DNA from 3 places in the Streptomyces sp. NPDC044106 genome. Region 2 is predicted to be linked to each of the others. Evidence: riboswitches for the same ligand, from Rfam matches in the RefSeq annotation. Region 2 holds a riboswitch; each other region holds the start of a gene.

Region 1 (10,034 bases), on a different contig from region 2:
CCCAAGGGCATCTTCACCACCCTGCCCAAGGACGACGAGATCAGTCATGTCCCGTCAAGTCGCGGCTGGTTCCACCGCTCCGAGGGTGTCGATGAGGTGGGGCGGGTAGCCGGCCGCGCGCAGCGGAGCGCGGACGTCCCGGTCGAGGTCGGGCAGGTATCCGAAGAGGACGTCGGCGGGCCCGGTGATCTCGACGTCCTGGCAGACCGCGGGGAGCAGCAGCGTCTCGGCCCGGCCGAGCTCTTCGTCCCAGGCGCCCGACCGCACGCGGACCGGCGCGCCGACGTTGGAGAGGATCTGCGCGGTGGCGAAGGAGTGACGCAGCGGTTCGGCCGTCCCGCCGGCCAGCCGCCCCGATCCGCGGTAGCTCTCCTCGCCGTGGTCGGGCCGCGGGGTCATCCCGGAGGTGGCACCCGGCGGGGTCTGCTGCTGACGAGGCTGAGACATGACGGCTCCCGGCGTTACGTTCGGTCGACGGCGCCCGGAACCCGGCACGCACCACACATGCTCACCTGCCGGCCGGGAGCCCGCCGGCCGAGGAGCGGCAGCCGGGCAGTTCGTGAGGAAGGTCGCCGTGCTCGCGGAAGGCCCGTCACCCGAACCGCAGGACGCGCGGCGCGAACGCGCCCTCGGGACCGTCGGCGCGGCCGACCGACCACACCGTCGCCGATCCCGGCACCGGGGCGAGGCGCAGCGTCCGGGAGTCGCCCTCCCCGGCCACCGCCGGTTCGGCGTACTCGGTGAACGACTGCCCGTTCCAGGCCAGGAAGTCCGGCCCCGGGACGAGCGGCGGATAGCTGCCGGGCGGGCCCAGCTTCTGCGAGCGGGTCACCGATACCCAGGCCAGTTCGCCGGACGTACCGGGCGTCAGCGAGCTGACCGAGCCGAAGTCGGTGGGCACGGTCACCCGGTTCCACGCCTGCCCGTCCCAGCGGACGAGCAGGGGTGGGATCGGTTTGCCCACAGGACCGCCGACGAATCCGGCCGTGCCGCCCGCCCACACCTCCGTCTTCGAGACCGCAAGCACGCTGCCCACGGCCGAGCGCGGGAACCCGTCGACGATCGTCTGCTGCCACGCCTGCCCGTCCCAATGCGACACGGCCGCCCCCGATCCGGTGGCGCCCGCGGCCCAGGCGTCGTCGGCGGCCAGGACGTGCAGCCCGTTCACGTATCCCGGCGGCACCGGCAGATCCCGCCAGCCGCGCCCGTCCCTGCGCAGCAGCGCCTGCGCGCCGTTCCGCGAGCCGGTCAGCCAGGTCTCGCCGCCACCGGCGACGACCTCGCCCAGCACGACACCGCGCGGCGGCGGGCTCTCGGACCAGGCCTTGCCGTCGTGGCGGAGCAGGTGGGAGCCGCCCGTCGAGTCCCGGCCGACCGCCCAGACCGCGGCCGGTGAGGTCGCGGCGACGGACAGCAGCTCGCCCTGCCAGCGGACCCCCGGCAGACTCTCGCGCTGCCACGCGGTCCCGTCCCAGCGCAGCATCAGCGGGAAACCCGGCGCCGCACGGCCGACGGCGTCGGCCCCGACCGCCCACGCCCGGTCGGGGCCGAACGCCACGGCCTCGTTCAGCCCGGCCTGTGGGCGTACCTGCGCCGGGACCGGGACGTGCTGCCAGGACCGGGTCTCTGCCGCGGCCGTCGTCATGACGGTCACCAGGGCCAGGGCGACGGCGAGGGCCGCGACGAGCAGTCGACGCACCATGGTCAGCCTCCCAGCCGCTCGCTCATCAGATTCGGTTTCGAGCCGTAGATCTCGACGGTGCCGAAGGACAGCAGGGAGCGGCCGGTGCTCGTCAGCGCACGCGGTTGGACGTCGATGGCGTTCGTGCGTTCCGGGCCGTAGGAGAAGGCGGTACGAGCGCCGTCCACCCGCGCGTACTTCGACCGGAACGCGCGGTCGCTGCGCACCGGCAGCCACAGCGCGCCGTCGGGGCCGCGCACCGTGGCCTCGGTGTAGGTGTCACCCAGCGCCGGGTAAGTGGTGCGCCAGGCCCGCCCGTTCCAGGCCGTCAGGTAGGTGCGGGTCACGCCGTCGGTGTACTGGCTGCCGCCGATCGTGGCACGTCCTGACGGTTCGAGGAGGATCGTGTGCACGTTGCTGTTCGACGGCAGCGGCACCTTCGCGTCCCGCCACGCCGTGCCGTCCCACCGCAGAACGGCGGTCCCGGTGTCGGTGTCCGCCCAGGCCCAGGCGTCGGTCGCGGTACGCGCGGTGACGCCCATGAGGAACAGCACACCGTCCGGGGTGGGCCGGGTGGTCCAGCGGGCGCCGTCGTAGTGCAACACCTTCAGGCCGGTGTCGTCCTCACCGACGACCCAGGCCGCTCCCGGTACCGCGGTGAAGTCCTGGTACGTCCAGAGGGTCCGCGGCAGCGGAACTGTGCTCCAGCCGGTGGCCGACCGGCGCAGGATCTCCCCCTCCCCCGCGCGGTTGTGAAAGATCCACACTTCCTCGCCGACGAACTGCACCTTGCCGAGCCAGCCGGATTCGCCGACGCCGGGGAAGCTGGTGTCCCGGCTCCACTTCGCGCCGTCCCACCCGTACAGCATCGGCCGCATCCCGTCGGCGGCCTGCTCGTACCCGGTCGCCCACGCCTCGCCGGAACCGCGGGCGGCCAGATCGAGCACGGTCACCGGCGCGACCGCCGCCGGAACCGGCACCGCCGACCAGCCCGGCGTCACGGCCGAGGCCGGCGACACCGCGGTGACACACGCGATGACGAGGCAGACGATGACCACGCGGAGACCGTGCACAGGACCTCCCAAGGCCGCGAAGGGCGCTCAGCCTAGGGCGTCCGCCCAGCGGTGAACAGAGCTGAACGGGATTGTTCGGTGGCTCGGACCAGGCCTGACGAACAATCCGTGAGCCGGTGAGATCGTTCACGGATGCCTGACCGGTATCCGCCATCGAGCACCAGAAGGAGAACTGTGCTGACTCGCACGAAGCTCACCACCGCGCTGGCGGCAAGCGTCCTCACGGCCGGGATCATCGGCGGCGCCTCCGCGACCGCCGCACCGTCCGAGCGTCCGGCCACCCCGTCGGTGGGGCACGCGTCGGTCGCCTCCTGCCTCGGCGGGGACTGGTCGTACGACGGGTACAAGTACGCGCCCCAGGGCGACGGCTACTACGTGACCACCAACCGGTGCGACGACATCCAGGTCAAGCCGGACCGGGACACGAAGATGAAGCTCTGCTACCTGAAGAACCGGAACCCCGACAACAAGGTCTGCAAGGGCTGGGTCACGGCGAAGGCAGCCAAGTGGACCGTCCTCGGCAAGGACTTCAACGACGGCGTCTACTTCTACCTCGACTTCCCCAACTCCCCCTACCTCAAGACGGGGTGGGTCGCCGCCTGACGGCTTGACGTCTGCCCCCGCCTTTTCGGCGGGGGCAGCGCCATGTGCGGACCGGGCGGGGGGCATCGCCTCACCGTCCGGCGGACAGCAGTAGGACTATGTCCAGGTTTGAACCGTAATTTCATCTTTCCACCCTTTGGCACCCCATGTAGGCAACTGCCTGCTTTCGCGATGCGCCCGAGCGAAACGGCTCACATTCTGACGGCCCGTCGATTCCATTCCGGGCCGTATCCCATTCGGTGAATTGAGTCACACCGTCCGCCGTACCCCGCTCCGGGAATCTCCGCGCGCATTCCCGCGCCACTCCAGGAGAGTTGGGCTTTTGGATCAAAGGCGGCGAGGAGTTTCCGATCTTCAGCGACAGCCCTCACGCATTGCCGATGCAAATTCGTATCTTGTTCCGTCCTGTCTTTCTCGTCTAACGTCACCGCCAATCCGGATGGAACGCCGAATCCTGCCGCTGTCCGGAATCCCTTCCACCACTCACTTACGCCCGGCAGGAGCGGGGGACCCAGGTAAGCCGCCGACCCGGATTCCGGGACGGCTCGGGGTGAAGGCGCATTCACCGTGCGTCCGGACATCTCCCGTCCGAACCCGACAGCTCACCTCGCAGGCGACGGAGAGGAATGCGTCATGCCCGCAAAGGGAAAGCACCGCCGCCCCAAGTCGAGCCCGCTCACCCGGGGCATCGCCGCCGCGGGCACGGGCGGCGCCGTGCTCGTCCTGCCGGTGCTCGGCGCCACCACCGCCGCCGCGGCACCGGCCGACGGGGCCGCCAAGCCCACCGCGGCCCCGAAGACCTACGTCGTCCTCGCCGGCGACTCCCTCTCCAAGATCGCCAAGGAGCACTCCCTGAGCGGCGGCTGGAAGGCCCTCTACCAGCAGAACCGCGGCATTCTCGGCGACAACCCGGGGCTGATACACCCCGGCCTCAAGCTCACCCTCGGCAAGGACGACGCGGCCGGGACCGCCTCCAGGACGTCCGCCGAGCGGGCGGACCGCTCCGGCAACACCGACGCGCTCGCCGCCGATGCCCCCACCGCCCCGGCCGTGAGGTCCTACCCGAACGACCTCGACGGCTGGATCAGGGAATCGCTCGACATCATGGCCCAGCACGGCATCCCGGGCACCTATGAGGGCATTCACCGCAACGTCATGCGCGAGTCCTCCGGAAATCCGCTGGCCATCAACAACTGGGACGTCAACGCCATTGCGGGAACCCCCTCCAAGGGGCTCCTGCAAGTTATCGCCCCCACCTTCACCGCCTACCACGTGCCCGGCACTTCGCTGGACAGCTTCGACCCGGTCGCCAACATCACGGCCGCCTGCAACTACGCGGCCGACCGCTACGGTTCGATCGACAACGTGAACGGCCCCTACTAAAAGCGGGCCGGCGTCGCCGAATGGAAAGAACTCCAGAACTCGCCGATGCAAAGGGCGACTTCAAAAGGTGACAAGCCTTTCGTGCGTCGGTAGCACCTGGGTGCTACCGGCGTACGCGCCGGTCGGTGCGTGAATCGGGCGAGAGAGCCGACACTCGGCGGACGATTCCGCGGCGGCAGCCGGTGAGGATGACGGGCATGGACCCTGAACTCGCCACAGCCATCCCGCCGTTCACCGCCACCCACCCGCCGCTCGCCGACGCGCGCGCCGTCTCCGCCCGGTGAGGGAGGCAAGTCCGGCGCCGGGGCAGAGCCCGGCAGCGCTGCTGCGCCCGTACGCCCGGAGTTTCGCCGCCGTCGTCATCCTGCAGGTCGTCGGTGCCGTCGCGGGTCTCGCGCCGCTGCTCGCGGTCCTCGAGGTGGGGCGTGCCCTGCTGTCGCCGGGGCCGGTCGACCGCGGGCACGTCTGGTCGGCCGTGGCCGTGGGTGCGGCCGGGCTGTTCGTCCGGTTGCTGTGCACAGGCGCGTCGTCCGGGATCGGGCACGTCCTCGACGGCCGGGTGCAGCTCTCGTTCCGTCGGCAACTGGCCTCCCGGCTGGGGCGGGCGCCGATCGGCTGGTTCTCCCGGCGCCGCACCGGTGAGCTGGCCAAGGTGGTGGGGGAAGACGTCAGCGCCGTACACCCGTTCATCGCCCACGCCCCCGGTCAGCTCGTCTCGGCGTTCGTGGTCCCGTTGGTGTCGCTGGTCTACCTGTTCACCGTCGACTGGCGGCTCACCCTCATCACGCTCGTCCCCGTGCTGCTGGCGGTGGCGCTGGTTCCGCTGATGATGACACCGGCCCGGCTGCGCGAGCAGGAGGCGTTCGACGCGGCCATGGGACGGATCTCCAGCTCCGTCGTCGAGTTCGTGCAGGGCATCGCGGTGGTCAAGGCGTTCGGCGGATCCGGGCGTGCGCACCGCGAGTTCCGTGCCGCCGTGGACGACTTCACGGACACCTTCCACCGGTGGGTGCGCGGCCTCTCCAGGATCGCCGCGGGGATGCAGCTCGTCCTCTCACCGCCGTTCGTCCTGCTCGTCGTCCTCGTCGGCGGCGCCGCTCTGCTCACCGACGGCGCTCTCGCCCCGGCCGACCTGCTCCCCTTCCTGCTCCTTGGACTCGGCCTGACCGCGCCGGTGGAGGCACTCGGCCACGGTTTCGACGACCTGCAGGCCGCGAGGCGCGCGGTCGGCCGCATCCGCGACGTCCTCACCGTACGGCCGCTGCCGGAGCCCGAGCATCCCCTCGCCCCCCCAGGGCCACCGGGTGGAACTGCGAGACGTCCGGTTCGGCTACGAGGCCGGTCGCGAGGTGCTGCGCGGCATCGACCTCGTGCTGGAACCCGGCACGCTCACGGCGATCACCGGGCCCTCCGGCAGTGGCAAGTCGACGCTGGTCCAGCTGCTGCCGCGATTCTTCGACCCCACCCACGGCTCGATCCTCCTCGGCGGTGTGGACCTGCGCGAGCTGAGCGGCCGTGACCTCTACCGCACCATCTCCTTCGTCTTCCAGGACGTACGCCTGCTGCGCGCCTCCGTGGCGGAGAACATCGCGCTGGCGGTCCCGCACGCCGGCCCCGACGCCGTGACGCGGGCCGCCCGGCTGGCCGACATCCACGACCGGATCCTCGAACTCCCGCGCGGCTACGAGACGGTGATCGGCGAGGACGCCGGACTGTCGGGCGGCGAGGCGCAACGGATCGCCCTCGCCCGCGCGCTGCTCGCCGACACGCCCGTTCTCGTGCTCGACGAGGCGACCGCCTTCGCCGACCCGAAGACCGAGCAAGCGGTGCGCCGGGCCCTGGCGACGTCGGCGGGCCAGCGGACGGTCGTGGTCATCGCCCATCGCCCGGAGACCGTCGCGGACGCCGACATGGTGGTGATGCTGGACGACGGAAGGGTCGTCGAGCGCGGTCGGCCCAGTGAACTCCTGGCGAAGGGAGGGGAATTCGCCACGTTCTGGCGGCCTCCCCAGCCGCCGTCGGCGACCGCCGAGACGCCCCGGGACCAGCACGACGCACCCCTACCGCAAGGAGACGAGCCCCGATGATTCCGCTGCTGCTGCGTGTGCTGGGGCGCGAGTACGCCCGGCCGTTGCGTCGCGCCCTGGTGCTGATGACGACGGCCGCCGTGGCCGAGGGCCTCTCCTACGCCCTGCTGGTCCCCGTACTGCGCGCCCTGTTCGGGAGCACCCCCGAGGACGCCTGGCCCTGGCTGACCGCGTTCGGGGCCGCGACGGCGGCGTACGCCGTGCTGCGGTACCTCGGCGACCTCTCGGGGTTCCGCGTCGGGACCGCGCTGCTGCGCGGCATGTACGACCGTCTCGGGGACCACCTGGCCCGGCTGCCCATCGGCTGGTACGGCGCGGGCCGTGTCGGGGAGGTGTCCGTCCTGGCCGGTCGCGGCGTCCTGGACGCCATGGCCGTGATCGCCCATCTGCTGGTGCCGTTGATCTCCGCGGCCGTGACCCCCGCGACGATCGTCGTCGTGATGCTCACCGTCAGCTGGCAGCTGGGCCTTGCCGCGCTGGCGGCCGTACCGCTGGTGGTGGTGATCCAGCGGTGGACGGCGCGCTCGACGGCCGCGGGCGACGCGGAGCGCTCCGCACGCGACGACGAGGCCACCGGCCGCGTCATCGAGTTCCTCCAGGTCCAGCCGGTGCTGCGGGCCGGCGGGCGCGGGGCCGAACGCTTCCGGGCGCTCGACGACGCGTTGCGCGGTGTCGAACGCGCGTCGCGCCGTGCCACGCTCTCGGCGCTGCCCGGCGTCGTGGGCCTCGCGCTCGTGGTGCAGGCGGTGTTCACGGGACTGCTCGTTCTCGGCACCTACCTCGCCCTCGGCGGCGACATCGGCGCGGCGGAACTCCTGACGGTCCTGGTACTGGCCGCGCGCTGCGCCGACCCGCTGTTGTCGCTGGCGGAGCTCGGCGGTCAACTCCGCGGCGCCCGCTCGGTGCTGGCCCGCCTCGACGCGGTACTGCGCACCGCTCCCCTGCCCGAACCCGCCGATCCTGTCCGGCCCCGCCACCACGGCCTGGAGTTCGAGTCCGTGACCTTCCGGCACGGGGAGCGCACGGTGATCGACGACGCGTCGCTGTCCGTGCCCCAGGGGCAGCGGCTCGCCGTGGTGGGCCCGTCGGGTGCGGGCAAGAGCACCCTGCTGCAACTTCTCGCACGGTTCTACGACGTGGACGCGGGCGCGGTACGCATGGGAGGGGTGGACGTGCGCGCGATCGACACGGAGGTGCTGATGGCGCAGATCGCCTTCGTCTTCCAGGACGTCTACCTCTTCGACGGCACGATCGAGGAGAACGTACGGCTCGGCCGCCCCGCCGCCGACGAGGCCGAGGTACGGGCGGCAGCCGCCGCGGCGAGGCTCGACGAGGTGATCGAGCGACTGCCCGAGGGCTGGGCGACCAACGTCGGCGAGGGCGGCGCGCGCCTCTCGGGCGGCGAACGTCAGCGGGTGTCGATCGCCCGGGCACTCCTGAAGAACGCTCCCGTCGTCCTGCTCGACGAGGTGACCTCCGCACTGGACCCGGTCAACGAGGCGGCCGTGCACGAGGGGATCGAGCGTCTGATGGCGGGCCGGACGGTGGTGATGGTCGCGCACCGGATGCGCACCGTCCGGCGGGCCGATCGCGTCGTCTTCCTCGACGGCGGCCGGATCGTGGAGGACGGAAGCCACGACGAGCTGCTGCGCCGGAACGGCCGCTACGCCGACTTCTGGAACCTCGCGCTCGCGCCGGCCGCACGCGAGTGAGGCCCCGTTCGCCGGGGGGGCGGGGCGCCAGGTGGCCACCAGGGCGGCGGCGAGGAGTAGTTCGGCGATGTCTCCGCCGTAGTACATGATCTCCGCGCCGCCCCGCACCTGGTCCACGGGGGCATGGATGTCCGTCCAGAAGCCGCCGTACATCAGCTGGGAGATCACCGCGTGCCCGGCGATGGCGACGCCGAGGCAGATCAGGCGGGCCCGCACCCCGGGTCGGGTGGGCGCCGGGTCGGGGCCCGCGATGACGTGGGCGAACAGGCACCCGGAGAGCACGAAGTGGGCGTGCAGCAGCCAGTGCCCCGCCGGGTGGCTCATGGTCGCGTTGTACAGGGGTGTGAAGTAGAGGAGCGCGAGACTTCCCGTGGACAGCAGCAGCGCGACGGCCGGGCGGGCGAGCACCCGGGCGGGCCCGCTGCGCAGGAGCGCGGTCAGCTGCCGGCCGCGCCGGGCGGGCAGGGTGCGCAGGAGCAGGGTGACGGGCGCGCCGAGGACGAGGGCGAGCGGCGCGTACATGCCGATGAGCATGTGCTGGGTCATGTGGCCGCGGAAATCGTCGTGCGCGAACGGCGCGAGCGGCGGCAGCAGGGCCACGGCCAGCAGGGCGAGACCGGTCAGGAAGCTCAGCGACCGCCACCGGGACCAGCCCTGGGCGGGGTTGCGGCGGTGGGCCCGGTGGACGAGGAGCAGGTGGGCCGCGGCGACGGTCAGCAGCGCGACGGCGGGCCACAGCGTCTCCAGCGGGTTGCCGGGGGCGGTGTGGCCTTCCATGTGCGGGCCGTGGTCCATCAGTGGCTCCGGGCCTCACGGCCGTCGGCCGGGGCATCGGGGTCGAACAGCTTGCCGCCGCGCTGGATCAGGTGGCCGCCGGCGAGGAGGAGGGCGCCGAGCACGAGGAAGCCGGTGTCCCACCAGGCCTGGTGGGGTCCGCCGTGGACGTGGTGGATGCCGAGGATCTGGTGGTCGAGGAGGCCTTCGACGAGGTTGAACACGCCCCATCCGGCGAGCACCCACCCCCACAGCACCCGGGAGGTCCACACGCGGCGCCGGTCGCGGGTGACGCGGGAGTACAGGATGGCCAGGCCCAGGAGTACGGCGAGCCAGCAGACGGTGTGGAAGACGCCGTCCCAGACGGTGTTCATCTCCAGGCCGGAGACCGTGTGGGGGTTGTAGTACTTCACACCGATGCGGTCGTGGTTGGTGCTGGTGAGCATGTGGTGCCACTGCAGGAGCTGGTGCAGGAGGATGCCGTCGACGAAGCCGCCGAGTCCCACCCCGAGGATGATGCCCGGCAGCTGGATGCTCCTGGCCGCTGCGCCCGCCCGGTCCGCGCCGGTGGTAGGGGCCATGTTGTCTCCGTCCGCAGCGTGCTTCGGGCCCGCGGGCCCCGGAACAGCACGTGTTCCCCGGCCGGTCGCGAACCTCACACGGCCGCGGGTTATCGGCCCGTAATGGCAGGGGTGGCCGACGCCCCGCGACCACCGCGCCC
Region 2 (10,034 bases):
AGCGAGCCGATCTGGTTGACCTTGACGAGCAGGGCGTTGGCCGAGTTCTCCTCGATGCCGCGGGCCAGACGCTCGGGGTTGGTGACGAACAGGTCGTCGCCGACGAGCTGCACCTTGTCGCCGAGCTGCTCGGTGATGGTGTTCCAGCCGGCCCAGTCGTCCTCGAACAGCGGGTCCTCGATGGAGACCAGCGGGTAGGAGGCGACGAGCTCCGCGTAGTACTCGGTCATCTCGGCGGCCGAGCGGGACTTGCCCTCGAACTCGTAGGAGCCGTCCTTGTAGAACTCGGACGCGGCGACGTCGAGGGCGAGCGCGACCTGCTCACCGGGGACGTAACCGGCCTGCTTGATGGCCTCGAGGATGAGGTCGAGCGCGGCGCGGTTGGAGTCGAGGTTCGGGGCGAAGCCGCCCTCGTCGCCGAGGCCGGTGGAGAGGCCCTTCTCCTTCAGCACCTTCTTGAGGGTGTGGTAGACCTCGGTGCCCCAGCGCAGGGCCTCGGAGAACGACTCGGCGCCGATCGGCGCGATCATGAACTCCTGGATGTCGACGTTCGAGTCGGCGTGCGACCCGCCGTTCAGGATGTTCATCATCGGGACGGGCAGCAGGTGCGCGTTCGGGCCGCCGAGGTAGCGGAACAGCGGCAGGTCGCTGGCCTCGGAGGCGGCGTGCGCGACGGCGAGCGAGACGCCGAGGATGGCGTTGGCGCCGAGCGAGCCCTTGTTGTCGGTGGCGTCCAGGTCGAACATGGCCTGGTCGATCAGGCGCTGCTCGGTGGCGTCGTAGCCGACCAGCTCCGGGCCGATCTGCTCGATGACGGCGAGGACGGCCTTCTCGACGCCCTTGCCCTGGTAACGGTTGGGGTCACCGTCACGGAGTTCGATGGCCTCGAAGGCACCGGTGGAGGCACCGGACGGGACGGCGGCACGACCGGTGCTGCCGTCGTCGAGGCCGACCTCGACCTCGACCGTGGGGTTGCCTCGGGAGTCCAGGATTTCCCGGGCTACGACGACGTCGATGGACGGCACGAGCATCTCCTTCTGGGATGTGACGCGTTTACGCGAGCCGCTTCGGCCCTGCGTCTCCTGAGCCTAACCGGCTCCGGGCCTTCAGCCAGCCGACCGCCCGTCCCGTGGGACGGACAAGAGGCCAAATCCCCGGGAATCAGGACGGAGGACCACGTTTCTACTCGCTAGTAGCGAACACGCGGCGAACACGGAGTCGTCGGTCGCGACGCGTCCGGGGACGTTTCCGGCGGCGGACATGGCCCCGCCCCGGTGCGTACGGGGGATACGCGCACCGGGGCGGGGAGCCCGTGGGGACGGGGGCGGCCGTGCGTCCGCCGAAGCACGGCCGGGTGGGGCCGCAGCGACTAGCTGAGGTGCAGCTGCTGGCCCGGGTAGATGAAGTCGGCGTCGCTGATGATGTCGCCGTTCAGCTTGTAGACCTTCTGCCAGCCGCCCTTGACGTGGTGCGACTCGGCGATCTTGGACAGGGTGTCGCCCGTCTTGACCTTGTACTCGCCGTCACCCTTCTTGACCGTCTTGCCGGTCGGGGTCTCGACGGTCTTCTTGGACTCGGTCTGCGGCGCGGGCTGCGGCTTCGGAGCGGCCTGCTGCTGCGGAGCCGCCTGCTGCTTGGGCGCAGCCTGCTGCTGCGTCTGCGGCTGCGGCTTCTGCTGGCGCTGCTGCTGCGGGGCCTGCGTCTGCGAGCCGCCGCCGCTGCTGGGCGAGGCGCCCGAGAGGCCGACGCCGCAGGACGGCCAGGCGCCCTTGCCCTGGCTCGCGAGGACCTTCTCGGCGATTTCGATCTGCTGGGCCTTGGAGGCCTTGTCGGCGGTCGGCGCGTACTTCGTACCGCCGTACGCGGCCCAGGTGGAGGGCGAGAACTGCAGACCACCCTGGTAACCGTTGCCGGTGTTGATGGACCAGTTACCGCCGGACTCGCACTGGGCGACGGCGTCCCACTCCTGGCCGGTGGCGGCGTTGGCCGAACCGGCCGCCATCAGCGGGGCGGCGACAGCGGCGCCGGTCACGCCGACGAGCGTGGCGACACGGGTGGCCTTGGACGGGCGACGGTGCTTGCCCTTGCCGGAAAGCAGCATGAGTTGATCCCCTACACCGACGCCTGCGAGGTGAGCTGTCGGGTTCGGGCCGATGTGGTTGCCCGGTCGCCCTCCTTGAGCGCGACTTCACCCCTAGCCGTTCCCGTCCGTCCCGCGGCGCAGCCTGATGGCTGCTCAGCCGCTCGACGGACGGAACCGGCGCAAACCTTGGTTCCCCCGCTCCTGCCCACGGCGCTCGAAGCGACGACTGTTCCCGTCCGGCCGTTGGCAGGATTCGGCGTACCGACCGGCGGGGCTCACCAGTGGCGAGCGGTGACGACGGTAATCACGTCTTCCACACAATTTCAAAGACGATCACGGCTTCTGAGACCCATGTCTCACTTACGCCAAACCGGGCATATGACGCGAAGGCCCCGGCCGACTCTTCGTCAACTACCGTTACTTTTCGCCCAGATCGAGGCTCTGACCGGGAAGAATGAGGTCCGGGTCGGTGCCGACGGTCTTCTTGTTCTCGGTGTAGAGCTCGTGCCAGCCGCCCTTCACGTCGAGGTCGTCCGCGATGCGCGAGAGGTTGTCCCCCGAACGCACCGTGTACGTCCCGTCGGCGACCGCGCCGGTGCGCTCCTCGCCGCGCGAGGCGTGCCGTCCGGGACGGCCGCCGGCGCTCTCGCTCTCGTCCGCGCGGTCGCCGCGGTGGCGACCGGAGGAGCCGTCGGAGCCCTCCGAGGGGGCCGTCGCGCCCTCGGAGCCGGGCGAAGTGCCGCCCTCGCCGCCGGACTTGCCCGAGCCGTCCGGGCCGCCCTCGCCGTCCTCCTCGTCCGCCCCGCCCTTGCCGGGATCGGCGTCCGTACCGGACTTACCGCCCTTGCCATCCTTTTCGCCGGACTCGTCGTGATTCTTCTCTCGCGCGTCGGCGTCGGTCCCGGGCGTGTCGCTCGCGTCGTCGGAGGGGTCGTCCGAATCCGCCGCGTCCGCCGAACCCGCCGGGTCCGAGGGCTCGTCGGACCGTTCGTCCTTCTTCTCGGAGTCCTTGGACCCCTTGGCGTCCGCCGAATCCTTGGGAGCCTTGGAGTCCGAGGAGTCCGACGAGCCGGACGGCTCCTGCTCGATGGGGGCGCCCGGGTCGACGTCGGCCGCGGCGCCGCCGTCGGTGAGTCCGGCGATCGGGGCACAGCTCGGCCAGGCGGCGGTGCCCTTCGCGTCGAGGACGTTCTCGGCGACGGCTATCTGCTGGGACTTGGAGGCCTGGTCGGCGCTGGGCGCGTAGGCGAGGCCGCCGTGGCTCTCCCAGGTCTCCTGGGAGAGCTGGAGTCCTCCGTAATAGCCGTTGCCGGGGTTCGCGCTCCACGCGCCGCCGCTCTCGCACTGGGCGAGCTTGTCCCACGTGTCGGTGGAGGCGGCGCTCGCGCTGGTGGCGGCGAGCAGCGGGATGGCGATGGCTGATCCGGTGACGCCTGCCGCGACGATGAGAGCCGGGGCCTGGCGGGGGCGTCGGTGACGACCTTGACCGGAGAGCATGCGGTTGCCTTTCAGGAGACTGCAGCGAACGGCTGGGGCGCCCGGGGGCGCCCAAGTCGTCGTGAACGTAGCCGCAGTCGAACGCTTGTCACAAGTCGATGCAGCGGAGATCACGTGAACATCACAGTCGTGACGGCCCGTCAGCCGGGCCGTCACCGCTGTGCGTCTGTGAACTCCACCGGCAGCGTGCGCAGTCCCCGCATGATGAGCCCGCCACGCCACCGCAAATCGGCGGGTTCCACCGCGAGTTGCAGGTCGGGAAGGCGTCTGAGCAGCGTCGCGAGGGCGGTCCTGCCCTCCAGGCGGGCCAGCGGGGCGCCGAGGCAGTAGTGGATTCCGTGCCCGTATCCGAGGTGTTGGTTATCACTGCGCGAAAGGTCGAGGGTGTCGGGCCGGTCGAAGCGGGCCGGGTCGCGGTCCGCGGCGGCGAGCACCACGAGGACGGGGTCGCCCGCGGCGATGTCCTCGCCGCCGATGGTGAGCGCCTCGGTCGCGAACCGCCAGGTGGCGAGCTCCACGGGCCCGTCGAAGCGGAGCAGTTCCTCGACACCGGTCTCTAGGAGCCCGGTGTCGCCATCCGCCAGCGCCCGCTGCAGCCGCTCGCGCTGTTCGGGGTGGGTGAGGAGCGCGTACAGGCCGTTGCCGATGAGGTTGACGGTGGTCTCGAAGCCGGCGAAGAGAAGGATGAAGGCCATGGCGGCGGCCTCGTTCTCGGTGAGGTGCTCGCCGTGGTCGGAGGCCTTGATGAGGCCGGAGATGAGGTCGTCGCCCGGGTCGAGGCGCTTCCTGTGGATGAGCTCGGCGAGGTAGCCGCGCATCTTCTTCACCGAGCGGGCCACGCCGCCCCGGGGCCCGCCGCCGTGGCGGATCATCATGCCCGCCCAGTCGCGGAAGTCGTCCTGGTCCTCGCGGGGGACGCCGAGCAGGTCGCAGATGGCGTAGATGGGGAGGGGGAAGGCGAACTCGTGGATGAGGTCGGTGCCGCCCCGCCCCGCACCGTGCTCGGCGACGATCGAGTCGATGAGCCGGTCCGTCAGCTCCTGCACGCGGGGCGCGAACTCGGCCACGCGGCGCGGCGTGAACGCCTTCGCGACGAGCCGGCGCAGCCGGGTGTGGTCCGGCGGGTCGATGTTGAGCAGATGCGTCATCAGCTCGGCCTTGCGCTCACCGGGGATGCCGGTCTTGCCCTTGGCGTGCGCGGGCTCGTCGTGATGCGCCGGATTCTTGCTGAGCCGCTGGTCGGCGAGGGCGTCGCGCGCGTCCGCGTACCGGGTGACGAGCCACGCCTCGACCCCGCTGGGGAGCGTGGTGCGGTGCACGGGAGAGTTCTCGCGCAGCCAGGCGTACGCCGGGTAGGGGTCGGTGGCGAACTCCCAGGTGAAGAGTTCGGGCTGCGGGGGCGGCTGGTCGTGCATGCGGTCGACGGTATCCCTAGGGCGGATCCGGTTCCCGTCCGGTCGGGCGCAGCAGGCCCTTGAGGCGGTGGGCCGCCGCCTCGTCGCCGTCGGCCGCGGCGATGCGGAAGTAGTGGACGGCCAGGTGCTGGTGGACCTGGCCGAGGAGCGCCGCCGCCCCCGGCTCACCCGCGTCGGCGGCGGCCGTGAGGTAGGGGACGGCCTCGGGGTAGGCCACGCGGGTGGCGAGGAGGTGGCCCAGCGCGGCGGCGGCGCGGGGGTTCCCGCGGTCCGCGGCCTCCCGGAACCAGTGCTCGGCGCTCTCCGTCTCCCCCTCGTCCTGGGCCAGCTGGCCGAGCCACGTCATGACGTGGGCGTCCCCGCCCTCGGCGCGGGGCGTCAGGGCCGCGCGGAAGGCGGCCACCAGGCCCTCCAGCTCGGCCGGGTCGTGCGGCTCCAGCTCCTCGTACGCGCGGGTCCACACGCGGTCCGGCACCGCCGGGTCCGAGCGGGCCGCGTCCGCGACCAGCGAGCCGTACGCCCGCCAGGTGCCGGGCCACTCCCCCGGTACGAGCAGGCCGGTCACGCCGTGCCGGGGCGCGGTGGCCCAGGCGAGCGCTTCCTCGAAGGGTTCCCCGGCCGTGTCGGCCGCCACCGGCTCGTACTCCTGCCTGATCTGCCTCAGCAGCTTGGGCGTGACGCCCCGGGTGAGCCCGCACCGCGCGAGGTCGATCGCGGCGCGCACCAGGAGGTGTCCGAGCAGCCGCCCGCCCGCGCGCCGCGCCCTGCGCCACTCCTCCCACAGGTCGGGGCCGAGTGCGAGGAACTCCGTGATGCCCAGGTCCCCGCGCCACCGGACGGCGTCCGTGAAGCGCGGGTCGTCGACCGTCGCGAGCCGCGCCAGCTCCGCCTCGCTCCACTCGGCGGCGACCTCGACCGTCTGCGCGACGCTCAGCACGCGGGCGCCCGGATGCTGTCCGAAGCGATGTCTGTCGTACGCCTCGTCCCGCATCGTCGCCAGGACCAGGACGCGGTCGTGGGTGAGCTGGGCGAGGACACCGGGGGTGCCGGGCTCCGCGAGGTGGCCGTCGAGGTCGTCGAGCCACACGATGTGGGTGCCCGTGGCGTCGCGGCCCCGGAGCTGGTCGGGCAGGTCGCGCAGGTCCGTTCCGCCGCCCGCGACGAAGACCCGGGAGTCCTCCGGCACGCTCGCCCGCAGGGCCGCCCACGCCGTGGAGGTCTTTCCGGACAGGGGCGCGCCCGTGACGATGACGAGGCCGCCGTGGTGCGCGGCCTGCCGCAGAAGGACGGACAGCTCCGCGTCGCAGTCCCGTGCGACGTAGGGAGGCAGGGCCTTCACCCAGGTGAAGCGGCGGGTGGGGCGCACGCCGAGGCCCAGGCGGCGCAGCTGGTCGACGCGGGGCCAGCTGTCGGCGGGGGCGGTGTGCGGGGGCGTGGGCGGGGCGGGCGGCGCGTTGACGGTGAGGGACTGGATGGAGCCGGCCTGCACGACGGCGCTCTGCGCGCCGCCGGTGACGGAGTTCCGCGCGGCGGGTTCGGCCGGTGCGTCGGAGTCCTCCGCGCTCGTGGCCCGGGTGTACCAGGCGGGGGGCGCGTAGTCGATCTCGAAGTGCCCGGTGGCGTCGGCCGTGCCGGGCTCGGCGCCGGCCGCCGGGGGCAGGGCACGGCCGGAGTCGAGGTCCAGGGAGGCCATGACTAGCCGCAGGCGGCCCTCCCGCACCCGCCCGCCGGTCCGCAGGCAATGGAGCACGACCCCGGCCCAGGCCGCCCGCAGCCGTGCCGGGTCCACGGTCTGCCTCGTCGCGCGCATCCTGTCGACGTCGAGGTCGGTGTCGGCCCCCACGACACGCGAGTGCCGGAAGAACATCACGAACGCGTCCCGGGTCGTCTCCCAGCGGTCCTCGTCCCCCTGCATCGCCGCCACGAGGACGTCGGCCGCCTCGGCGGCCAGTACCTCCAACTCCGCTGCCACACAAGCCCCCACGCCCTCGTACCGCTTGAGGGGGCAACCGTACTAAGCGCCCGCCCCCTCCGCCGCCCGCACCGCGTCCCGGTAGGCGCGTGCGGCAGCGCGGAGGGCGGTCTCCGGGTCGACGCCCTCGGACTCGGCCCGCAGGGCCAGGGCGAGCAGCTCGTATCCGACGCCGTCCCCGGTGGGCACGTCGACCTCAAGTCCCGCCGTGCGTACGCGCGATGCCAGCTTCGCGGCCAGGGCCAGGCCGGGCTGGCCGAGCGGGATGCCCTCGGTGACCGAGGTGCGCCGCTTCTCCTGCGCCTTCGTGCGCAGCCAGTGCGCCTTGACGTCCTCGGGGGTCTGCGCCGAGTCGTCGCCGAAGACGTGCGGGTGGCGGTGGATGAGCTTCTCGACGATGCCTGCCGCCACGTCGTCGATGGAGAACGGCTCCTCACCCGGCTCGCCGGAGCCCTCCTCGGCGATCCGCGCGTGGAAGACGACCTGGAGCAGCACGTCTCCGAGCTCCTCGCGCAGTTCCTCCCTGTCGCCCTCCTCGATCGCCTCGACCAGCTCGTACGCCTCCTCCAGCGCGTACTTCGCCAGGCCCTTGTGGGTCTGCTGCGAGGTCCAGGGGCACTCCTCGCGGATCCGGTCCATCACCTGGACGAGGTCGAGCAGGCGGGCGCCCGGCAGGTCGTACGAGGCGGGGAGGAGCTCCAGGTCCGGCATGGCGACGCGGCCCGAGCCCGCGAGCCGGGCCAGGCCGTCCGTCAGCGCGGACTCGCCGTCGTCGGCGGCGACGACCAGGACCGTGCGACCGCCTGCGCAGGCGTCCACCAGCTCCTGCGCACCGGGCGCCGCCTGCTCGACGCGCACACCGGCCTCGCGCAGGTACGGCAGCTGGGGGTGGTCCGCGTCGGCGCACAGCACCTCGTCCGCGCCGTGCAGCGCCTGCCAGGCGGGCCAGGACAGGAGTCCGGGCGCGACACGGTGGCTGGTGGTCAGCAGGATGACGCGGCCGACGGCGGTGTCAGGGGTGCCGGGGGCGTCGGGCGCGTCGGCCGGGGGCGTGGTCTCGGTCTCGTTCACCCGTCGAACGTAACCCAGCCCGCCGACACCGCCCCGGCCCCCGCTCCCCCACCGCCTGCTACGCTCGCCCGCCCTGCGCCGTCCCCGCGTCGGTGACCTCGCGCAGCCAGGGCGTCTTCGTGTCCGCGCGCTTGTTCTTGTCGACGTCCCACGTGCCGTAGCGCGGGTTCAGGTCGATGTCGAGCTTCTTGGAGGCGCTGGAGAGTGCCTTCCAGAAGACCGCCTGGCCCTGGGGCGAGTTCATGTCCGCGCCCAGCTTCCGCGCGAGCTTCTGCGCCTCGATCTCCGTGCGCAGACTGTCCTCCAGGTGGTCCGGGGCGACGCTGTACTGCTGCAGCCAGCCGCGCTCCAGGGCCTTGCGGCCACCGGCCTGCTGTTCGAGCCCGGCCCGCATCGTCTGGATGTCGCGGCGCGTGACGCTCACCCCGGCGTCGGTGGCCGCGCGGTGCAGGACCTTGTCCAGGACCATGGTGTGCAGCGTGCTGCGGGTGAGGCCGCCGGACTTGGCGATGGCCTGCGAGTACTGCGCGTCGTCGGGGACGGCGGCACGCTGGGCCTCGCGCACCTCGTTCACCCGGCCCTCCAGCTGCGCGACCGTGATGCGGTCCCCGCCGACGACGGCGGCGGCGCCTGGGTGCGCGTCGCTGCCGCAGGCGGTCAGGAGGGGGGCCGCGGCGATCGCGGCGGCGGAGAGGACGAGCGCTGTGCGACGACGGCGGTGCAAGGAGGGCCTCCCAGGGAGAGATTGTGCGGCGGTGCACAAAGTCTTGCGGTGATCGATGTTAGGCAGTGGCCGTCGTCCCGGCCAGCCATTCGACATCTATTCGACCAACGATTTCCCGGGAGTTGGGGCACCCTCCGCCGCACTGGAGGGGCTTACCCGCGCACCTGTCCGAGCCACTGCAGCGTGCGCCGGATCTCCGCGGGGAACGGGTGCCCGGGTCCTTGCAGCATCTCGGCGTCGTACAGCAGCCGGTTCAGGGTGTCGTGCGCGGCGGCCCGGTCGCCGAGGGCGAGGAGCAGGTGGCCGATGCGGCGGCGGATCTCCAGGGAGTGGCGGCGGTCCTCGGTCGCGTACTGGTTCTCGTAGTAGGGGAGCAGGGCGCGGTACTCGGCGAGGGCCGCCACCGGTTCGCCGAGCTGCTCCAGGCAGTGCGCGGCGTCGTGGCGGAACTGGAGCGCCTGCGGGTCGGCACGGCCGGACTCGGCGGTCCGCTCGTCGGCCAGGCGCCGCAGCTCGGGCAGGGCGCGGCGGTACTGGCCGTCGTCCATGAGCGTGGCGGCGTACTGCTTGCGCAGGGTGCGGACGACGGGTGAGTGCTCGCCGTGCCGGGCGGCGGCGTCCGGGAGGATCGCGCCGAGGATGTCGACGGCCTGCGTGATGCGGCCCTCGCCGAGGAGCCGCTTGACGTCCTCGACGGCCTGGGCGAGGTCCTGGCGCGGCGGCGCGTCCGGCGGGCGCGGCGGCATGCCGGGGGCGGGCGCGGGCGTCGCCGCGCGGTCCGGCCACGGTGCGTGCGGGCGGAGGAAGGGGCGGGTGGGGTCGAGCGGGCGGCCCGAGGGGACGCCGCGGGCGGGCAGCAGCGGCACCAGCTCCTCGTACACCTCCTGGGCGCTGGAGTGGCGGTGCTCCGGGTCCTTGGCGAGCAGCCGCAGGACGAGCGCCTCCAGGGCCTGTGGCACCTCGGGGCGCAGCCGGCGGACCGGCAGCGGCGGCTCGTAGAGGTGGCGGTGGAGCACGCCGAGCGCGGTGAATCCGGAGAACGGCACGTCGCCGCTGAGCAGTTCGTGCAGGAGTACGCCGAGTGCGTACAGGTCGGTGTACGGGCCGACCGCGCCGCCCATGGCCTGCTCGGGGGCCATGTAGGCGGGGCTGCCGATGGGCGAGCCGGTGTGGGTGAGGCGGGTGGTGTCGGTGTCCATGACCGAGGCGATGCCGAGGTCCAGGACGGTGAGGGTGCCGTCCTGCTTGACCATGACGTTCCGCGGCTTGAGG
Region 3 (10,034 bases), on a different contig from region 2:
GACGAGACCAAGGACACGACGGCGTCGGCCCCGGACCCCACGTCCGTGCAGCCCTCCGCCGCCAACAACAAGCTGGACACCCAGCTGGCGAACCTCTCGGCGGACGCGGGCGACTTCGCGGACCGCGCGAGCCGCACCCAGGAACGCATCGACCTCAAGGCGCAGAAGGTCGCCGCCCAGAAGAAGGCGGCCGCCGAGGCGGCGCGCAAGGAGCGGCTGCGACCCAAGTTCGTCCTGCCGGTGAAGCAGCACGGCCTGAGCGCGTACTACGGACAGGCGGGCGTCAACTGGATGTCCGCGCACTCCGGCATCGACTTCCCGGTGTCGTACGGCACGGAGGTCCTGGCCGCGACCGACGGCACCGTCTCCACGAAGTGGAACAGCGCCTACGGCAACATGGCGATCGTGACCGCCAAGGACGGCACGGAGACGTGGTACTGCCACCTCTCCACGCACAAGATCTCCAGCGGCCCCGTGAAGGCGGGCGAGCCCATCGCCTTCTCCGGGAACTCCGGCAACTCCACAGGACCGCACCTGCACTTCGAGGTGCGGCCCGGCGGCGGCTCGGCGATCGACCCGCTGCCGTGGCTGCGCAGCCACGGCCTCGACCCGACGTAAGAGCCTGCCCGACAGACCCGCGAGAGCCTGCCCGGCAGACCTCAGAGCCTGTCTCCGAACCGCCCTGCTACAGCTTCTCCACCGGCGCGTACCGCAGCAGCAGACGCTTCGGCTTGGGCTCTCCGAAGTCCACCGTCGCCTCGGCGTTCGCCCCCGTGCCCTTCACTCCGACCACCGTGCCGAGGCCGAACTGGTCGTGCGTGACACGGTCGCCGACGGCCAGCGCGACGACCGGCTTCTCCGAGGCACGGCGCGTGGCGAAGCCCTGTGCGCCCCCGGAACGCGAGCGCGAGGACGACAGCGTCGAGGCGATGCCCCCGGCCGGGCCCGAACCACCGGAGCCGGACGACGCCAGTGCGCCGACGGAACCCGTCCGCTTCCAGTCCAGATGGGCGTCCGGGATCTCTTCGAGGAAGCGCGACGGCGGGTTGTACGACGGCTGGCCCCAGGCGCTGCGCATGGACGACCGGGTCAGGTAGAGCCGTTCCCGCGCGCGCGTGATGCCCACGTAGGCGAGGCGGCGCTCCTCCTCCAACTCCTTGACCTGGCCGAGGGCGCGCATGTGCGGGAACACGCCGTCCTCCATGCCGGTCAGGAACACGACGGGAAATTCGAGGCCCTTGGCGGTGTGCAGGGTCATCAGCGTGATGACTCCGGAGCCGTCGTCCTCCTCGTCGGGGATCTGGTCGGAGTCGGCGACCAGGGCGACACGCTCCAGGAAGTCGGAGAGCGTACCGGCCGGGGCCGCGGCTCCCTCGTCACCCTCCGCCCGGCTGTTCTCCTGCTCGAACTCCAGGGCCACGGCGGCGAGTTCCTGGAGGTTCTCGATGCGTGTCTCGTCCTGCGGGTCGGTGGAGGCCTGCAGTTCGGCGAGGTACCCGGTGCGTTCGAGGACGGCTTCCAGGACGACGGCCGGGCCCGCGCCGGACTCGACGACGGTCCGCAGCTCCTCCATGAGCGTGTTGAACCGCTTGACGGCGTTGGCCGAGCGGGCCGCCATTCCGTACGCCTCGTCGACGCGGCGCAGGGCCTGCGGGAAGGAGATCTTCTCGCGCTGCGAGAGCGCGTCAATCATCGCTTCCGCACGGTCGCCGATGCCCCTCTTCGGTACATTCAGGATGCGGCGCAGCGGGACCGCGTCCTCGGGGTTGGCGAGAACGCGCAGGTAGGCAAGGACATCGCGGACCTCCTTGCGCTCGTAGAAGCGGACTCCGCCGACGACCTTGTAGGGCAGGCCGACGCGGATGAAGATCTCTTCGAAGACACGGGACTGCGCGTTCGTCCGGTAGAAGATCGCCACGTCGCCGGCCTTGGCGTCGCCCGCGTCGGTGAGGCGGTCGATCTCGTCGGCGACGAACTGTGCCTCGTCGTGCTCGGTGTCGGCGACGTATCCGGTGATGCGCGCGCCCGCGCCCTGGTTGGTCCACAGGTTCTTCGGGCGGCGGCTTTCGTTGCGCTCGATGACCGCGTTCGCGGCCGTCAGGATCGTCTGCGTGGAGCGGTAGTTCTGCTCGAGGAGGATCGTCGTCGCGTCGGTGTAATCCTCCTCGAACTGGAGGATGTTGCGGATGGTGGCGCCGCGGAAGGCGTAGATGGACTGGTCCGCGTCGCCCACCACGCACAGCTCGGCGGGGTCGTCGCCCTCGCCTCCGGAGGGGCCGACCAGCTCGCGCACGAGTGCGTACTGCGCGTGGTTGGTGTCCTGGTACTCGTCGACCATGACGTGCCGGAAGCGGCGCCTGTAGTGCTCGGCGACGTCCGGGAAGGCGCGCAGCAGGTGGACCGTCGTCATGATCAGGTCGTCGAAGTCCAGCGCGTTCGCCTCGCGGAGGCGTGACTGGTACATCGCGTAGGCCTGGGCGAGGGTCTTCTCGAAGCCGTCGGCCGCCCGGCCCGCGAAGTCCTCCTCGTCGATCAACTCGTTCTTGAGGTTCGAGATCTTGGCGCTGAAGGACTTCGGCGGGAACTTCTTCGGGTCGAGGTCGAGGTCGCGGCAGACCAGGGCCATCAGCCGCTTGGAGTCCGCGGCGTCATAGATCGAGAAGGAGGACGTGAAGCCCAGCTTCTTGTACTCGCGGCGCAGGATGCGGACGCAGGCGCTGTGGAAGGTCGACACCCACATCGCGTTCGCCCGCGGGCCCACGAGCTGCTCGACGCGTTCCTTCATCTCGCCCGCGGCCTTGTTCGTGAAGGTGATCGCGAGGATCTGGCCGGGGTGCACACCGCGCTCGGCGAGCAGGTACGCGATGCGGTGGGTCAGTACGCGGGTCTTGCCGGAACCGGCACCGGCGACGATGAGCAGCGGGGATCCTGCGTGCACGACGGCCGCGCGCTGGTTCTCGTTCAGCCCGTCGAGGAGCGTCGCCGGGTCGATGACCGGGCGCGGGGCGCCGTCGCGGTAGTGCGCGTCCCGGGTCATGGGCGCGTCGAACTTCCCGTCGAACAGATCGTCCGGAATGGGCTCCGGGGCGCTGTCCTCGGGGGGCGGCGGGGGCGCTTCGTCCGCGGCCCGGGAAGGCTGCAGGTCCGCCAGGAAGCTGTCGTCAAAGAGGCTGCTCATCGCCTACCGAGTCTAGGCGGCCCCACTGACAACCCGCTGCGGGTTCCGGTCACCTCACACCTCGCCTACCCCCCGCCTCCGGACGGTCACGCTCCGCATGCGCTTCGCATCTGTGCAGCATGACCGCGTCAAGGCCGTGAAAAGTCACGAAAATGTATCGGGCATATCGAACATCAACCTTCACAGCGGCCACACGAGTTGGCTAGCGTGCTGCCCGGGCCGCTCGTCCCCCACCGGCGAACCCGCCGGGAACGGGTGGCCTCCGCCGAGTCCGACCCGTTCGGAGCCGGGGACCCACCGAAAACTTGGGGTGAATCGGTCCCGTACGCAGTACGGGACCGTAGGGCAACCTTCCGTACCATCCGCCCGAACCCGACAGCTAACCCGGTAGGCGGTCTACGGAAGGAGTCGCCTCCCTTGGCGTCGCACCGCAAGCCGCGGACCCGCTCGACCGGCCTACGCACGGCCCCCGCCCTCGGCATCACGACGGCGGCCCTCACCTCCGTCGCCCTCCTGTCGCAGAGCGCTCAGGCAGCGCCCTCCCCGCCGGCGAAGCCCACCCTCGAAGAGGTCCAGAAGAAGGTCGACGAGCTCTACCAGCAGGCCGGTGTGGCCACCCAGAAGTACAACTCGGCCAAGGAACACACCGACAAGCAGCGCAAGCGGGTCGACCGGCTGCTCGACGACGTGGCCAGGCGCACCGACAGGCTGAACGACGCCCGCAAGGAGCTCGGCTCGTTCGCCGCCGCGCAGTACCGCACCGGCGCCGTCTCCGGGACGGCCACGATGATGCTCGCCGACGACCCGCAGGGCTACTTCGACCAGAACCACCTGGCGGACCGGCTGACCACACGCCAGAAGAAGGCGGTCGACGACTACCAGACGCAGCAGGCGTCGGCGACCAGGCAGCGCGCGAAGGCCGCGAAGAGCCTCGAGACCCTGAGCGATGCGCGGGACGACCTGAAGACGAGCAAGCAGACCGTCCAGAAGAAGCTGGGCGACGCGCGCGAACTCCTGTCGAAGCTGACGGCGGAGGAGAAGGCGCGGCTCGCGGAGATCGAGCGGAAGAAGAAGCAGGAGGCCAAGCGCAAGGCCGAGAAGCTGGCGCGCCAGCAGGCGGCCGAGGCGGAGCGCAAGCGCAAGGCGGAGGCCGCCCAGGGGGAGAAGGAACGCGAGGAGGGCCAGGGCTCCGGTTCCGGTTCGGACGCGGGCAGCGGCTCCGGCTCGGGTTCCGGTGCGGGCTCAGGCAGTACCGACGGCGGCTACGCCACCAAGGCCGCCAAAGTGATCGCCTTCGCGCAGGCCCAGATCGGCAAGCCGTACGTCTGGGGCGCCACCGGCCCGGACTCCTACGACTGCTCCGGACTCACCCAGGACGCGTGGAAGGCCGCCGGAATCTCCCTGCCGCGCACCACCTGGGACCAGGTGAAGGTCGGCACGACTGTGAAGACCGCCGACGCCAAACCCGGTGACCTGGTCTTCTTCTACGACGACATCAGCCACGTGGGGATCTACATCGGCAACGGCAAGATGATCCACGCCCCCAAGCCGGGCGCGAACGTCCGCGTCGAGTCGATCTACTACATGCCGATCCACAGCGTGGTGCGCCCCGCGTAACGGCGCCGGGCCGCCCCACGGCATCCCGCCCGACGGCACCCCTCGCAACGGAAAGCACCCGCTACGCGCGCGTGGCCCGCATCCCCGGAGGGTGCGGGCCACGCGCGCGTAGCGGCGGAAACGCGTAAACGCATAGAGGCGGAAACCCTACGTCCACAGCACCGCGATGAAGATGTTCGCGATGGTCAGCAGGCCGACCGCGCCGAACACGCTCTTGTCGACCTTCTCCTCGTCCCGCTTCACATAGACCAGCGCGAGGATCACGATCAGCAGGCCCAGCTTGATGCCGATCTTGACGTTGTTGACCGGGTTGTCGTCCGCCTGGTTGAGGCCCACCAGGACCACACCGGTCAGGAGCATGACGAGCGCACCGTGCAGCATCGCGAAGTTGAAACGGGCGACACCCTGGCCCATCTGCTTCATCTGGGTCAGGAAACCACCCAGGAGCGAGGCGATGCCGATGATGTGCAGGCCGACGAAGAGATGGATGAGTAGGTCCATGAGGCCGGAGCCTAGCCGGGGCGTCCGGCGCTCCCGATAACCGCCCCTGTACCACTACTCCGCGACAGGCACACCGCAATCGAGCCATCGGTCACAGCCACACCCGAAGCGACAACTACCCCGCGAGCGACCCGGTCACGGGCGGTCACTGGGCCGCCCGCTTCCGCCACTTGCGCGCAATCCGTCACCAACCCGTGACGGTCAGGTTTAGCGTCCTTCCTCAGGTGACCGGCTCCCCAACGCCGTCCGGTCCGGGACGGCCGTCGGTCACCACCGCCGAGAAACCCGGCGGCGGCCTGCTCCCCCTGTGCGGGTCGCCGCCGGACACGTAAGGAGCCCCTCTTCGTGGCAGCGCACCGCAAGCCCAGACAGCGCTCGCTCAGCGGCAGCACAGTCCGTACCGCCGCCACCCTCGCCCTCGCGGGAGCCGCCTCGGCCACCGCCTTCGACGGCACGGGGCACGCGGACCCGCAGCTCAGCCCCACCGAGGTGAAGTCCAAGGTCGACGCGCTCTACCGCGAGGCGGAGACGGCGACCGAGAAGTACAACGGCGCGAAGGAGAAGGCCGAAAAGGCCGAAAAATCGCTCGGCGAGCTGCGCGACGAGGCGGCCCGCACGACAGAGAAGCTCAACACCGCCCGCAACAGCCTCGGTTCGTACGCCGCCGCGCAGTACCGCGCAGGTGGCATCGACCCCTCCGTCCAACTCGTGCTCTCCTCCGACCCGGCCCAGTTCCTGGACCGCGCGTCACTCGCCGACCGGGCCGGCAGTCGGCAGGCCGTGGCCCTTCGCGACGTACGCGAACAGCTCCAGGAGCTGCGCCAGCTGCGCGGCGAGGCCGACGACCGCCTGGCCGGCCTCCGCGCCCGCCAGGCGGAGCTGAGGAAGCACAAGAAGACGATCACCGGCAGGCTCGGCGAGGCCAAGCGGCTGCTTTCCCGGCTCACCGCCGACCAGCGCGCCGAACTCACGGACCCCGAGAACGACCCCGCAACCGCCCCCGCCACCGGCCGCGCCACCCGCTCGAGCACCCGCCACGCCCTTCTGGGCGCCTCTCCGGGCCCCTCCAAGGCACCCAACGCCCGTGCCGCCTCCGCGGTCTCCTACGCGTACAAGGCGATCGGCAGCCCGTACGTCTGGGGCGCCACGGGCCCGAACGCCTTCGACTGCTCCGGCCTCACCCAGGCCGCGTACCGCTCCGCGGGCGTCGCACTCCCGCGCACCACCTACGCCCAGATCGCCTCGGGCAAGCGCGTCTCCCGCTCCGAACTGCGCCCCGGCGACCTGGTGTTCTTCTACTCCGGCATCAGCCACGTCGGCCTCTACGTCGGCAACGGCCAGATGATCCACGCCCCCAACCCGAGCGCTCCGGTACGACTCGCGCCGATCGACCAGATGCCGTTCGCGGGAGCCACGCGCGTGGCATGAGCCTCCCACCGCCACCGCCACCGCCACCGCCGCCACCGCCACCGCCACCGCCACCGGCGACGGGTCCACGCAACCGGCCCCCGGCGATCAGGAAACACCGCCGCCAGTAATGTCACGCACATGCCTAGCCGTACGCTGCCTCCGCCCCCGCCACCCGTGTACCTACGCACCTGGCCGGACCGGCAGACGCTGCTCACCGACCGCGGCATGGCCCTCATGGAACTGCGGAGGCGGCACCTCGGGGTGGGACGTCTGCTGCTGTGGTGGCTGTGCGGTCTCGGCTGCGCCATCGGCTGGGCGCTGCTGATCCTGCCGTTCCGGATGCTCGCGGGCGACGACACCTCGGGCTTCCTCCTGGGCCCGGTACTCTCGGTCCTCGGCCTGGCGGTGCTGGCCCCCGCGGTGACCGGCGCCGTCCTCTCCATCCGCCACGACCGGCGCATCCGCCACCTCACCGACGCCTGGTTCACCCTGGACAGCCACCCGCTGTCCGACGCCCGGCTGCGCTCCCCCGGCCTCAGCCTCCTCTGGCTCCTGTCCTCCCTCGCGGTGTGCACGCTCGGCCTCTGGTCGTCCTTCACGGCCGCCGCGTACGCCGAACCGGGCCGCGACACCTACGCCGACGTCGTCCTCGGCATGGGCGCCGGCCTCGTCCTGTGGCTGACGGGCCTGCTCGGCGCAGCGAAGGCCGTCGGCCACTACCGGTGGGCGCTGCGAAACCTGGGCCCGGCGGCGCCCAGGTCCACCGCCACACACCGCTAAGACCCTCACCGGCCGACTGGCCGCGCCGCGACGGGGCCGGTCAGACCAGTCGTCGCGCCGTCGCCCATCGCGTCAGCTCATGACGGTTGGACAGCTGCAACTTCCTCAGCACCGCCGACACATGCGACTCCACCGTCTTCACGGAGATGAAGAGCTGCTTGGCGATCTCCTTGTAGGCATACCCGCGCGCGATGAGCCGCAGAACCTCCCGCTCGCGCTGGGTGAGGCGGTCCAGGTCCTCGTCGACCGGGGGCGCGTCGGTGGAGGCGAAGGCGTCCAGGACGAATCCGGCGAGACGCGGCGAGAACACCGCGTCGCCGTCCTGCACCCGGAAGATCGAGTCGACCAGGTCGGTGCCGGTGATGGTCTTGGTGACATAGCCGCGGGCGCCGCCCCGGATGACGCCGATGACGTCCTCGGCGGCGTCGGAGACCGAGAGCGCGAGGAAGCGCACCGGGTTCTCCGCTGCGGACATCAACGGCGCGCAGCGGCGCAGCACTTCCACGCCGCCGCCGCCCGGGAGGTGCACGTCCAGGAGGACGACCTCCGGCCGGGTGGCCGTGATGACCGTGACCGCCTGATCGACGTCGGCGGCCTCGCCGACCACCTCGACGCCGGTGATGTCGGTACGGCCGATCTCGGCCTGCACTCCCGTACGGAACATCCGGTGGTCGTCGACCAGGACGACTCGCACACGACGCCCGTCCGCACCGCCGCCCTCGTCCGAACCGGTCGGCTCCATGGGCCCGTTCGCCCCGGTCGCGTCGCTCATGTCGTCGCCGTCCTCTCCATCTCCAGCTCGACTTCCGTACCGCCGCCCGGCACCATGCGCAGCCGCGCCGTGCCGCCGTTGCGCTGCATGCGGCCGATGATTGATTCTCGTACGCCCATGCGATCGTCCGGCACGGAGTCCAGATCGAAGCCGGGGCCGCGGTCCCGGACGGACACGAACACCGTCTCCCCCTCGACTTCGGCGAAGACCTGCACGGCACCGCCCTCGCCACCGTACTTGGCGGCGTTCACCATCGCTTCCCTCGCGGCCTGCATCTGTGCGGTCAGCCCCTCGTCGAGCGGGCAGTCGCCGACCACGACGACCTCGATGGGGACGCCGTGCTTGTCCTCGACCTCTGCGGCGCTGCGGCGGACCGCCTCGGCGAGGGTGTCGGGCTCCTCGTCCTCGTCCTTGCCGGTGCCCTCCGGTTTGTAGAGCCAGGCCCGCAGGTCGCGCTCCTGGGCGCGGGCGAGGCGGCGCACCTCGCCCGCGCTCTCCGCGTTGCGCTGGATCAGGGTCAGGGTGTGCAGTACGGAGTCGTGCACATGGGCGGCGACCTCGGCTCTCTCCTGGGCGCGGATGCGCATCAGCCGCTCCTCGGAGAGGTCCTGCATCATGCGGACGAGATAGGGGCCTGCGAGCAGCGCGACGCCGACGAGCACGGCGAGCGAGGCCTGCAGTACGGCGCCCAGATGTGCGGCGGAGCCCTGGAGCACGAAGATGCCGGAGACTCCGGCGCCGACCAGAAGCACTCCGGCCGCCGACCGGGCGAGGGTCAGGATGCGTCTGCGGCGGCCGACGGCCATCCAACGGGCCCTGCGGGCATTGTCGGCCTGCCGCCAGACGAGGGCGACACCGGCGGCGACGAGCAGGGTCGGGATGACATAGGCCCTGGTCGAGCCGTCGAGGTCCACATTGCCGACGAAGACCATGGCGACGACGACCATCGCGAGGAGCGCGACGAGCTGTCCCTTGTCGGGCTTGCGGGCCACGAGTCTGCGGCGGCCGTCCGCCGAAGTCTCGCTCGTGACGGCCGCGGGCGGGCGATCGGCGTCCACGCCGCCGATACCGAGCGGGACGAAGAACCAGAACGCCGCATACAGCAGAGCGCCGAGGCCGTCGGCCGTGAACAGGCCGACGAAGATCAGCCTGACCCATACGACGGGCAGCCCGAGGTGCCCTGCCAGGCCCCGCGCGACCCCGCCCAGCCAGCGTCCGTCACCGCTGCGGTAGAGCTTGCGCAGCGGTCGGGCGTCGTCGAGGGGCGGTGCGGCGGCTTCCGGCATGTCATCGATATTCACACATGAGCACGGCGGTGAGCATCAGGGTCGATCCCCGAGACTTCCCTGATCTCAACCCCTGCGCCGGCCCTGTCAGGGGTGCGGCCCGAAAAGTCTCAGGGGCGATATCAGGGTTCGTCCAGGGTCCTCCCGACTGCCGCGGCGGGCCGTCGGCCGTCACCATGGACGCATGACAGATCAGCAGCCCGCCGAGACGGAGACCGAGGCCGCCCTCCGCGATGCCCTGCGCACCGCGCACGGCGAGCCGGGTGGTCCCGCGAGCAGTCGAGCGGGCAGTCACGCGGCGGACCTGCCCGCGGTGGAGCGGAAGTTCCGCCGCGACCGCCGGCAGAAGAAGATCGGCGGCGTGTGTGCCGGACTGGGCCGGCAGTGCGACATGGACCCGGTGATCTTCCGTATCGGCCTTGCCGTGCTCGCGATCACCAGCGGCCTCGGCCTGGTTTTCTACGGCTTCGCGTGGCTCTTCGTGCCGGAC

What was found. A riboswitch is a leader RNA that binds a small molecule or an ion and turns the genes downstream of it on or off. The one in region 2 is predicted to bind cyclic di-AMP.
Region 1: another riboswitch for cyclic di-AMP. It lies ahead of AC07DI_RS14710 (transglycosylase SLT domain-containing protein); the one in region 2 lies ahead of AC07DI_RS05805 (transglycosylase family protein).
Region 3: another riboswitch for cyclic di-AMP. It lies ahead of AC07DI_RS17565 (C40 family peptidase); the one in region 2 lies ahead of AC07DI_RS05805 (transglycosylase family protein).

The regions. Positions count from the first base shown of each region.
Region 1 is NZ_JBWKFZ010000007.1:252,225-262,258, forward strand. It holds gene AC07DI_RS14690 (hypothetical protein) at 55-447, opposite strand; gene AC07DI_RS14695 (hypothetical protein) at 593-1,702, opposite strand; gene AC07DI_RS14700 (hypothetical protein) at 1,705-2,754, opposite strand; gene AC07DI_RS14705 (hypothetical protein) at 2,929-3,357, shown strand; cyclic di-AMP (ydaO/yuaA leader) riboswitch at 3,832-3,988, shown strand; gene AC07DI_RS14710 (transglycosylase SLT domain-containing protein) at 3,991-4,740, shown strand; partial or broken gene AC07DI_RS14715 (ABC transporter transmembrane domain-containing protein) at 5,222-5,854, shown strand; gene AC07DI_RS14720 (ABC transporter ATP-binding protein) at 6,111-6,827, shown strand; gene AC07DI_RS14725 (ABC transporter ATP-binding protein) at 6,824-8,539, shown strand; partial or broken gene AC07DI_RS14730 (cytochrome c oxidase assembly protein) at 8,558-9,334, opposite strand; gene AC07DI_RS14735 (DUF2243 domain-containing protein) at 9,334-9,894, opposite strand.
Region 2 is NZ_JBWKFZ010000003.1:135,864-145,897, forward strand. It holds gene eno (phosphopyruvate hydratase) at 1-1,025, opposite strand, end outside; gene AC07DI_RS05805 (transglycosylase family protein) at 1,370-2,101, opposite strand; cyclic di-AMP (ydaO/yuaA leader) riboswitch at 2,106-2,306, opposite strand; gene AC07DI_RS05810 (transglycosylase family protein) at 2,501-3,580, opposite strand; gene AC07DI_RS05815 (cytochrome P450 family protein) at 3,733-4,995, opposite strand; gene AC07DI_RS05820 (sel1 repeat family protein) at 5,012-6,967, opposite strand; gene AC07DI_RS05825 (nucleoside triphosphate pyrophosphohydrolase) at 7,010-8,038, opposite strand; gene AC07DI_RS05830 (SurA N-terminal domain-containing protein) at 8,097-8,762, opposite strand; gene AC07DI_RS05835 (serine/threonine-protein kinase) at 8,915-10,034, opposite strand, start outside.
Region 3 is NZ_JBWKFZ010000009.1:68,137-78,170, forward strand. It holds gene AC07DI_RS17555 (M23 family metallopeptidase) at 1-618, shown strand, start outside; gene pcrA (DNA helicase PcrA) at 686-3,178, opposite strand; cyclic di-AMP (ydaO/yuaA leader) riboswitch at 3,432-3,587, shown strand; gene AC07DI_RS17565 (C40 family peptidase) at 3,596-4,795, shown strand; gene AC07DI_RS17570 (hypothetical protein) at 4,943-5,296, opposite strand; gene AC07DI_RS17575 (C40 family peptidase) at 5,642-6,724, shown strand; gene AC07DI_RS17580 (hypothetical protein) at 6,845-7,486, shown strand; gene AC07DI_RS17585 (LuxR C-terminal-related transcriptional regulator) at 7,527-8,258, opposite strand; gene AC07DI_RS17590 (PspC domain-containing protein) at 8,255-9,544, opposite strand; gene AC07DI_RS17595 (PspC domain-containing protein) at 9,729-10,034, shown strand, end outside.